One region of the Enterovibrio litoreus genome, then DNA from elsewhere that is predicted to be linked to it. Evidence: riboswitches for the same ligand, from Rfam matches in the RefSeq annotation. Region 1 holds a riboswitch; the other holds the start of a gene.
The links. Region 1 has a riboswitch for thiamine pyrophosphate ahead of thiB (thiamine ABC transporter substrate binding subunit). Riboswitches for the same ligand answer to the same signal wherever they lie in the genome.
Positions count from the first base shown of each region.

Region 1 (5,373 bases):
CCATGGATCACAACGTCTCGACCCAGACCAAAGACATCAATGCCTCTGGCGAGATGGCAAAAATCCAAATGGAAACCCTCGCGAAAAACTGCGAAGAGTTTGGCGTCACCCTTTACGATTTGAACCACCCGTATCAAGGCATCGTTCATGTCATGGGGCCGGAACTGGGTATTACCCTACCGGGTACCACCATTGTTTGTGGTGATTCCCACACCGCAACCCATGGCGCATTTGGTTCATTGGCGTTTGGTATTGGCACCTCAGAAGTTGAGCATGTATTGGCAACCCAAACCTTGAAACAAGGCAGTGCCAAGACCATGAAGATTGAGGTCAAAGGCAAGGTTGCTGATGGCGTCACCGCCAAAGATATCGTTCTCGCCATTATCGGCAAAGTCGGCCATGCCGGTGGTACGGGCTACGTGGTCGAATTCTGCGGTCAAGCGATTGAAGATCTGACCATGGAAGGCCGTATGACGGTTTGTAACATGGCAATTGAGCTAGGCGCGAAAGCGGGCTTGGTGGCTCCTGATCAAACCACATTCAATTACTTGCAAGGCCGCAAATTCTCGCCAACGGGCGCGGATTGGGATGCTGCTGTCGAGTACTGGAAGACGTTAAAAACTGACGATGACGCAGTATTTGATGCGGTTGTCACGTTAGATGCAGCTGAGATCACCAATCAAGTCACTTGGGGTACAAATCCAGGTCAAGTGGTGGGTATTAACGGTGTGGTTCCTGCTCCAGAGAGCTTTGCCGATCCGATTGAGCGTCACTCTGCAGAGCGCGCGCTGAAATACATGGGTATCGAAGCGGGTCAGAAAATTACCGACATCACCATCGACAAAGTCTTTATCGGCTCTTGCACCAACTCACGTATCGAAGACATGCGCGCGGCAGCGGCTGTTGCTAAAGGCCGCAAAGTGGCCGCTGGCGTTCAAGCGCTGGTTGTACCGGGCTCAGAGCAAGTGAAAGCCCAAGCGGAATCAGAAGGCTTGGATAAGATATTTATCGAAGCTGGGTTTGAATGGCGCTTGCCCGGTTGTTCTATGTGTCTGGCGATGAACAACGATCGCTTAGGGCCAAAAGAGCGCTGCGCATCCACCAGTAACCGTAACTTCGAAGGCCGTCAGGGTCGTGAAGGCCGTACTCATCTGGTTAGCCCAGCCATGGCCGCCGCTGCCGCTGTCGCCGGTCACTTTGTTGACGTAAACAGCTTCGACATTCAGAGCGTATAAGGAATCACCATGTCAGGAATTAAACAACATACTGGTCTGGTGGCACCACTGGACGCGGCGAACGTCGACACCGACGCGATCATTCCAAAGCAATTTTTGCAGAAAGTAAATCGCACGGGTTTTGGTAAGCACCTATTCCACGATTGGCGTTTCCTCGATGAAGCCGGCACACAGGACAACCCTGAGTTTGTGCTGAACCAGCCTCGCTACAAGGGCGCGAGCGTTTTGCTTGCTCGTGAAAACTTTGGTTGTGGTTCATCGCGCGAGCACGCCCCTTGGGCACTGGCCGATTTTGGCTTCCAAGTGATGATTGCACCCAGCTTTGCCGATATTTTCTACGGTAATTCCATCAACAACCAGATGGTGCCAGTGCAATTAACAGAAGCGGAAGTTGACGAGTTGTTTGCGTTTGTTGAAGCCAACGATGGGGCAGAAATCGCCTTGGATCTGGAAGCGCAAACGGTGACTGCGGGTGACAAGGTCTATTCGTTTAAAATCGACGATTTCCGTCGTCATTGTTTGCTGGAAGGTCTCGATAGCATTGGCCTGACACTGCAACATGAAGACAAAATTGCCGAATACGAAGCGAAGATCCCGGCGTTTTTGGCGTAAGCCACTCGGCACTAAAAGAGTATAACTGCTATAAAAACCGATCGTGATGGTCGGTTTTTTTATGTCATCCGTAAACACAAAGAAAGAAAACGGCAAGAGAGAAGGTCTGATATCTAAGCGCTATCGGTATGAACCCAATCAACCTCTCGCTGAACAAGCATCTGAGGTTGCTTGGGTGTACGTGTCAATTGAATCACATCAAGTTAGGGATAAGCCATGCACAACACTCTGCCACGTTACCTCACCTTATTCGCCGCACTGCTCTTACTGTCGAGTCAAGCTTTTGCTGCGCCGAAAAGTGAGTTATGGCCCATTTGGGATCGCAGCAACGAAACATCTTCAGCATCTTTCGATCACAGCAAATGGCAACAGCTTCTAGATTCTTACCTGACCGAACAAGGTCAGCATACCCTATTCAACTATGGCGCAGTGTCAGCTCAAGACAAGGCTGTACTGGAGCAATACCTGACCGATTTAACCTCACTTGACCCACGTAACTATCGTCAAAGCGAGCAATTTGCTTACTGGGTGAATCTGTACAATGCGCTGACCGTGAAGCTTATTCTTGATGAATACCCCATTAAATCCATCACCAAGCTGGGTGGTTTTTTAAGTTTTGGCCCATGGGATGACAAAGTCACCACGGTCGCAGGGCAATCGCTGACATTAAATGATATTGAGCACCGCATTCTTCGTCCGATCTGGAACGATTCGCGCATTCATTATGCCGTGAATTGCGCCAGTCTTGGTTGCCCGAATTTGGCCAACACTGCCTTTACTGCTGAGAACACCGAGTCTTTGCTTGATGCAGCGGCAACACAGTTCACCAATAGCGCCAAAGGTGCCGTCATTGAAGGCAATACATTGACCTTATCATCCATTTACGACTGGTATGGCGTTGATTTTGGTCGCAATGAACAAGCTATTTTGGAACAGATAGACCTATATCGTGACGGGAAGCCGCTGAAAGGCTGGTCAGGTAAAATCCAGTACGATTACGACTGGTCGCTCAATAAGCCATAACAATGATTGGTAATCATCGCCTTGATGATTACAATATCAACCATCTCGTGGGGAGCTGACATGAAGTCGGCTGAGATTGCGAACGCTAAACCCATAAACCTGAACCAGATAATGCTGGCGTAGGAATGAGATGTCGCGGAGTGCAACTCAACTCAATGACCCTCAGCCTCGCCGAACATGATGTGAGGCAACCATGAAAATCCCATTTTCCACCCTGATGTTAACCATGGCCATGGCGGGCCCTGCGTTAGCCGATACTTCTAACACGTTAACCGTTTACACCTACGACTCGTTTGCCGCTGATTGGGGTCCGGGTCCTGCGGTGAAAAAAGCGTTTGAAGCGCAATGTGATTGCACCTTGAACCTAGTGGCATTGGAAGATGGCGTAACCATTCTTAATCGCCTGCGCCTTGAAGGTAAAAACAGCAAAGCTGACATCCTGCTTGGCCTAGACACCAACTTAATGGCGGAAGCGGAAAAAACTGGCTTGCTTGCACCGCACACTGTGGACGTGAAAAACGTCACGCTACCCGATGGCTGGAAAAATACCACGTTCGTGCCTTTCGACTATGGCTACTTCGCGTTTGTGTACGACAAAACCAAACTGAAAACCCCGCCGAAAAGCTTGAAAGATCTGGTTGAAACACGCGATGACATTTCCGTTATCTACCAAGACCCGCGCACCTCAACACCCGGCCAAGGCTTAATGCTGTGGATGAAATCTGTCTACGGCGATCATGTTGCTAGCGCATGGCAGAAACTGGCGGGCAAAACGGTCACGGTGACCAAAGGTTGGTCTGAAGCCTACAATATGTTCTTGAACGGCGAGTCCGACATGGTGCTTTCTTACACCACGTCCCCTGCGTATCACCTGATTGCGGAAGAAAACCCGAACTTCACCAGCGCTAACTTCGAAGAAGGCCACTATATGCAAGTGGAAGTGGCGGCAAAAGTGAAAAGCTCGAACAACCAAAAATTGGCTGATGAGTTTATGCAATTTATCTTAAGTGATGGTTTTCAGAACGCGATTCCAACAGGCAACTGGATGTATCCCGTTACGAGCGTCGAGTTACCAAAAGGCTTTGATACCCTGTCTGTTCCTAGCAAAAGTTTGCAGTTCACACCTGAAAAAGTCGCGGATAATCGTCGCACTTGGATCCGTGAATGGCAATCCGCATTAGTGAAATAACATCGTGCTAAACCCATCTAGAACGTGGCCGGGCATTCTCTCGGCCTCGTTAATCGCGGCGCTGATCAGCGCCGCGTTGTTTTCTTTGCTTTCTCAAGCACCGTCGTTAGATGTCGCCTCGCTATGGCGTGATCCTTACCTTCAACACGTCACTGTTTTCAGTTTCAAACAAGCGCTGCTTTCCACACTGCTTTCTGTCGGGCTAGCGATCCCCGTTGCCCATGCGTTATCGCGACGTCAGTTCAAAGGCAAAGCGCTGCTGCTTAAACTGTTTTCCATGACCCTTGTGCTACCCGTGTTGGTCGGCGTTTTTGGCCTGTTGGCGATTTATGGTAAAAGCGGATTGCTGGCAGACACGCTGCCGCTATTTGGCATGGAATGGGATGTGAGCATCTACGGCTTGCCCGGCATATTGCTCGCACACGTTTTCTTTAACTTGCCCTTTTCTGCTCAATTACTGGTTCAAGCCCTAGATCAAATCCCGTCAGATCAACGCCGTTTGGCGCAGCAACTGGGGATACGAGGATGGCATCAATTTCGCTTGCTTGAATGGCCGTATTTACGCCAGCAATTGCCCCATACCATTGGCTTGGTATTCATGTTGTGCTTTACCAGCTTTGCCGCCGTAATGGCACTCGGTGGCGGCCCGGGTGCAACCACCATTGAACTGGCTATTTATCAGGCCATCCGTTTTGATTTCGATTTGCAAACAGGTGCGCTGCTTGCCTTGTGGCAATTGATTCTCTGCGGTTTATTCCATCTGGTGGTGCAGCGCATGACCAAGCCTGTGACCCTGCAAGGTAAAGACAGCAACATTCTGTTGCCCAAACGTTGTGATTCTCGAGGCGAGAAAATATGGGATAGCGTTTGGATCGGTTTTTCAGCGCTGTTGGTTTTGCCTCCACTCGTCATGGTGCTGGTGAGTGGTATCAACACCAGCGCCTTGTCAGTACTCACACAAGGTGCGTTATGGCGCGCAACGGCCAACTCTGTCTCTTTGGCGTTTGGCAGTGCTGTCTGCGCATTTGTGTTGGGTGCGACAATTGTGCTGACCAGCCGATTCTGGCGTCTGACAGAGCAATCAAAACGTGCCGATGGTATTGAAATGGCCGCCTCACTCATTTTGGTTGTACCTAGCGTGGTATTGGGGACGGGATTATTTTTGATGCTGCGTGAACATATGGATGTCTTCAGTTCACCGTATTGGTTAATACTCGCAGTCAATACCTTAATGGCTTTGCCCTATGTGGTGAAGGTACTCAGCCAGCCAGCCTATCAGCTCGCACAGCAATACCATGGTCTTTGTAATAGCCT
Region 1 covers NZ_CP166194.1:366,585-371,957, reverse strand. The annotation lists gene leuC (3-isopropylmalate dehydratase large subunit) at 1-1,235, shown strand, start outside; gene leuD (3-isopropylmalate dehydratase small subunit) at 1,245-1,847, shown strand; gene AB8599_RS01710 (DUF547 domain-containing protein) at 2,064-2,870, shown strand; TPP riboswitch at 2,909-3,013, shown strand; gene thiB (thiamine ABC transporter substrate binding subunit) at 3,064-4,059, shown strand; gene thiP (thiamine/thiamine pyrophosphate ABC transporter permease) at 4,064-5,373, shown strand, end outside.

Region 2 (5,373 bases), 330 kb from region 1:
TACTATCAATAGGGATCGGCATTGCGCGAAGCGACAAGGATTGACCATCCAGTTGATAGAAACGGCTGGGGATGTTTGTTGTCTGCGTCAGTAGCTTGAGTGTTTCCAGTGCTTGAAAATTACCGATAACACCCACAACGGGGCCCACGACCCCCGCGCTTTGGCAATTTCGCGGAGGCTCATCACTGCTTGCAGGAAACAAGCAGTGATAACAAGGCGAAGTGCTTGCTGAAAAATCAAACACCATCAGCTGTCCTTGCCACCCAATCGCGGCACCTGCAACCAATGGTGTGCAGGCTTTACTGCACGCTGCATTTACCGCTTGTCGGGTCGCCATGTTGTCACTGCAATCGAGCACGACATCGGCCAATGACACTTCGAGATCAAGCGCTCTACCAGCAAGATGGCGTTCCACTGCGCGACATTGAACCTGTGTGTTCAGCGCCATTAGCTGCGCACTCAGTGCGCGCGCTTTGCTCTCACCCAGATTGTCTTCACGGTATGCCACTTGGCGTGATAAGTTTGAACGCTCTACTGCATCATCATCAGCAAGCACCAGGTGACCTACACCCGCACCAGCAAGATAGAGGCTGGCTGCTGTGCCTAAACCGCCACATCCCACAATAAGTACCTTTGCTTGCTTCAGGCGAGACTGCCCTTCTTCTCCCCACTCAGACAGCATAATTTGACGGCTGTAACGCTCAAACTCGCTATCAGACAGCGGCGGAATGCTCATGTCTCGCCTCCTCGGTCAAAATGCGTGAAAACGACTGAAGCGTCGAAGGCAGATAGCCCGATTCGGTGATAGCTCGAACAACGGCAATCGCATCCACGCCGGTTTGCCAAACCTCTGGTGCAACAGACAAATCAATACCACCAATCGCGACGGTCGGGAAACGACCGTCGACGGTTTTCAGGTGTTGAGCCAATTGTTCTGTGCCTTGAGGAGGTGTGGGCATGACTTTGGTTGGCGTCGGAAAGATATGTCCAATAGCCAAATAGCTCGGCGCAATCGAGAGAGCTAAATCCAGCTCCTGCTCCGTTCGAGTTGAGATCCCCAAACGAACCCCCGCCTGAGCAATGGCCTCGAGATCTGCATCTTTCAGATCATCTTGACCGAGGTGTATACCGTATGCCCCTGCTGCGAGTGCTTTCTCCCAGTAATCATTGATAAAAACCTGAGCCTTAGCGATCTTTCCAGCGGAGACGGCCTCTTCGATCATGACGTCTAAGTCGGGATGATTGGGATCTTTGACCCTAAGCTGAACGGTGCGCACGCCCAGCGTCAACAAGCGCTTGAGCAATACAATGTCATCAACCACCGGATAAAGAGGGCCAATGCCCTCCTCGAGACGCGCAAATGATACACGATGGTTTAACGTTGAAGGTTTCATCGCTCCTCCTACGCTTTCTGGTGGTAAAGTTCACTGCCTTTGGCCAAGAACTCTGCCGATTTTTGTTTCATGCCTTCCAGCGGATCATCCAGCATCTGAACTTCTACCGCTTGGCCTTTCTCTTGGTTTTTAGCGCTTTCGTCTTTAGCAAAAGCAAGCCGGACTTCTTGGCTTATCTTCATGGAGCAAAACTTAGGCCCGCACATCGAACAGAAATGCGCCACCTTGCCAGACTCTTGAGGCAGCGTTTCGTCGTGATAAGCGCGCGCTGTATCTGGGTCAAGCGCCAGATTAAATTGATCTTCCCAGCGAAACTCAAAACGTGCTTTAGACAAGGCATTATCGCGAACCTGCGCGCCAGGGTGGCCCTTTGCGAGGTCTGCGGCATGCGCGCACAATTTGTAAGTGATCAAGCCGGTTTTGACATCGTCTTTATTCGGTAAGCCAAGGTGTTCTTTCGGTGTCACATAGCAAAGCATGGCGCAACCGAACCAACCAATCATGGCAGCACCAATGCCAGATGTGATGTGGTCGTAACCTGGTGCGATATCCGTCGTCAGTGGGCCGAGAGTATAAAAAGGCGCTTCATGACAGTGCTTGAGTTGCTCGTTCATGTTTTCTTTGATCATGTGCATCGGCACGTGACCAGGGCCTTCAATCATGACCTGTACATCGTACTCCCAAGCGACTTTGGTCAACTCACCCAAAGTGCGCAACTCAGAGAATTGCGCTTCATCATTCGCATCTGCAATTGAGCCGGGGCGCAAGCCGTCCCCCAAAGAAAGCGCGACATCATACTGAGCACAAATTTCACAGATCTCTCTGAAGTGGGTGTAGAGGAAACTTTCAGTGTGATGAGCAAGGCACCATTTCGCAATAATAGATCCACCACGAGACACTATTCCCGTCACGCGCTTGGCAGTCATTGGTACATATCGCAGCAAAACACCAGCGTGAATCGTAAAGTAGTCAACCCCCTGCTCGGCTTGCTCAATAAGCGTGTCTCTCATTACCTCCCACGTTAGGTTTTCTGCAATCCCGTTAACCTTCTCAAGCGCCTGATACATAGGTACAGTGCCGATCGGTACGGGGCTATTACGCAAGATCCACTCACGGGTCTCGTGAATGTTTCGTCCCGTCGACAAATCCATGACCGTATCGCCACCCCAGCGAGTCGACCACACCAACTTCTCTGTTTCTTCTTCTATTGAAGAACTCACAGACGAATTACCAATGTTGGCGTTGACCTTAACCAAAAAATTTCGCCCGATAATCATCGGTTCGGATTCGGGATGGTTGATATTAGATGGGATGATCGCGCGACCTTCCGCGACTTCTCTGCGCACAAACTCTGGGGTGATTTCTTTAGGTAGATTGGCACCAAAGCTTTGCCCTGGATGCTGGTGATTCAGTTGATCATCTGCATATTTGTGGCGTCCCATATTTTCACGTATGGCGATGTATTCCATTTCCGGCGTAACAATACCCTGTCGCGCATAGTAAAGCTGAGTCACTCGCTTACCTGCTTTCGCACGACGGATATCAGGCAGCCTACCGAAACGCAGTTCATCTAGCGTATCGTCATCCAAGCGAGTTTGAGCAAATTCAGACGTGACCTTATCGAGTAACTCCGTATCGGAACGCTCTTCAATCCAGCGCTCACGAAGCTTTGGCAAGCCCGCATAAATATCAATGTGATAATCAGGATCCGTATAGACACCTGAGGTGTCATATATCAATACAGGCTCGTTATCTTCAAATTGTGGCGTTTCTTTATTGCCGCCAATCAGACTTGGAGACAATGAGATTTGTCGCATACCAACACGGATATCAGGACGGGATCCTACAACGTGGACTTTCTTAGAATTAGGGAAGGGTTGTACCGACAGGTTGTCGATGAAATCTTTAGCTTCGTTTCTGGCTTGTTTACGGGTCGACATAGCATTACTCCATTAATTGAGGGAATAAATGCTTGCCGGATTTGCTCTGCAAGAGGTGTGTTACGCATAGATACACTTACCCCATTTGGGGTGACGTAATCTAAAAACACGATTGTATTTGCTTCTCTTGTTTCCTTCGCAGGTATTAGCCTGATCAGGTTCAACGGATCCCGCTTTCGCGGTCTCAGCCAAGTGGCACTCCGACAAGTATCAGCAGCAGTATAAGAAATGCGCTACGCCTTCTCAACCTTAGTGTTTGTGATTAGCTGCGCATTAAAAGCTGAAAACCAGCCCACGCTGAGAAAATACACACTACAACATTCAATACGATGTTAAGTCCCATTTTGAACCATTCACCTTGCTGAAGCAGCAAAACGTTGTCCATTGAGAACGTCGAGAACGTTGTGAGTGCACCAAGAAAACCAAGGCCAATCAAGTGCCGCCATGGACCAGGACCAAAGGTTTCCTGTTCAAGTGCTGCCACAAGAAATCCCATTATCAATGAACCAATAACGTTCACCGTTAGCGTTCCATAAGGAAAACCTCGACCTAATAAAATAACGCAAAGCTCAGAAATGAGATAACGAGAACAAGCACCTACCGCGCCGCCAAGTGCAATGTAGAAAAGCAAAATCGCTTGATTCATAAACTGAAACCACTCGTAGCTTAAAACAGTAGCAATATGATACGCCGTAAAATCAACAAGCGCTAAAACAAGGGTGATAAATGGATGTGATTGCGTATAACTGAGATGTATTAGAGATACGCTGAAGCCGAAGTGATACTGAAGTGAAAAAGTGACAGACACAAAAAAGCCCCGACATTGCTGTCGAGGCCTTGAATGTGGCAGGGGTGGAGAGATTCGAACTCCCAACACGCGGATTTGGAATCCGCTGCTCTGCCAATTGGAGCTACACCCCTATACGGACGTTATTCTAACGACAATAAGCAAAATAGCCAGAGTTTAGTAACACAGCGCACTCCAACTGAACAGGAATTAAGCAATGTCGTGCTTTTCAGCAAGGTTTTGTTTGTATTTATTAAATACGAGTAAAGCAATAACCGCTGGACCAGCCACAGCAGTTGCAACTGCTGTACAAAGTAACGTCATTTGAATTAATGCTGATAAATCATTCATTTGATGACTCTCCAAGCCGTTAAATAGTGGTTTGATAATAACGTGATGGTATAAAAAAAAGCTCTCAATAGTAAGAAAAAAACCAATCAAATCCATTGTTGCATTGCATAATATGCAATAACTCAACACCGATCACTTCATGTATGGATTGTCATACATGAAGTTCTAGACTTCTTACTACAACAAATCAAACAATTAATGAAATTATTAATAAGAAAAAGTGCATGGCCGCATAGGAAGTGCCCAAAGGAATCTACAGTTCGATTGCCACTAACACGGCAAGCACCTATAGATCCAACCGCTTGAATGTGTGAACTTTCCCAAAAAAAGATATTAAAAACGATGCTTCAGGAGGTGCGTAAGAAGAAGAAACTTCAAAATAGATTTGAGAACAACTGAGCTTGCATTCAATCAAGCTAATGCGTGTCGCGGCGTCACAAGCTTTCTGGGAGCAAAACGATTAAAAGCCCCGTCATTTCTGGCGAGGCGTCTTTAAATTAATGGTGAAGTAACCGGACTCAACGCGCACGGCAAGTGGGCCGGCCTCCCGGACGCAACCTAAAGTGCGAAGCACTTTTCTGGGGCGCAGATAGCAAAAAACCTCAACATTTCTGCTGAGGTTTCTCTAATAAGTGGCGGAGCGGACGGGACTCGAACCCGCGACCCCCGGCGTGACAGGCCGGTATTCTAACCAACTGAACTACCGCTCCACACGGTGATAAACACCTTGGTGTCTATCCGATACACGCCGTTCAACGCGGGTATCTAAACTTTTTGCCTTCATCTTTATCTTAAAAAGATGAAAACGAATTTGAAGCCTGGCGATGTCCTACTCTCACATGGGGAGACCCCACACTACCATCGGCGCTATTACGTTTCACTACTGAGTTCGGCATGGGAT
Region 2 covers NZ_CP166194.1:32,220-37,592, reverse strand. The annotation lists gene AB8599_RS00160 (HesA/MoeB/ThiF family protein) at 1-736, opposite strand, end outside; gene thiE (thiamine phosphate synthase) at 714-1,394, opposite strand; gene thiC (phosphomethylpyrimidine synthase ThiC) at 1,403-3,334, opposite strand; TPP riboswitch at 3,449-3,547, opposite strand; gene crcB (fluoride efflux transporter CrcB) at 3,597-3,980, opposite strand; tRNA gene AB8599_RS00140 (tRNA-Trp) at 4,179-4,255, opposite strand; gene AB8599_RS00135 (hypothetical protein) at 4,332-4,568, opposite strand; tRNA gene AB8599_RS00130 (tRNA-Asp) at 5,106-5,182, opposite strand; rRNA gene rrf (5S ribosomal RNA) at 5,289-5,373, opposite strand, start outside.
Region 2: linked by a shared signal. The riboswitch ahead of thiC (phosphomethylpyrimidine synthase ThiC) and the one ahead of thiB (thiamine ABC transporter substrate binding subunit) in region 1 are both predicted to bind thiamine pyrophosphate.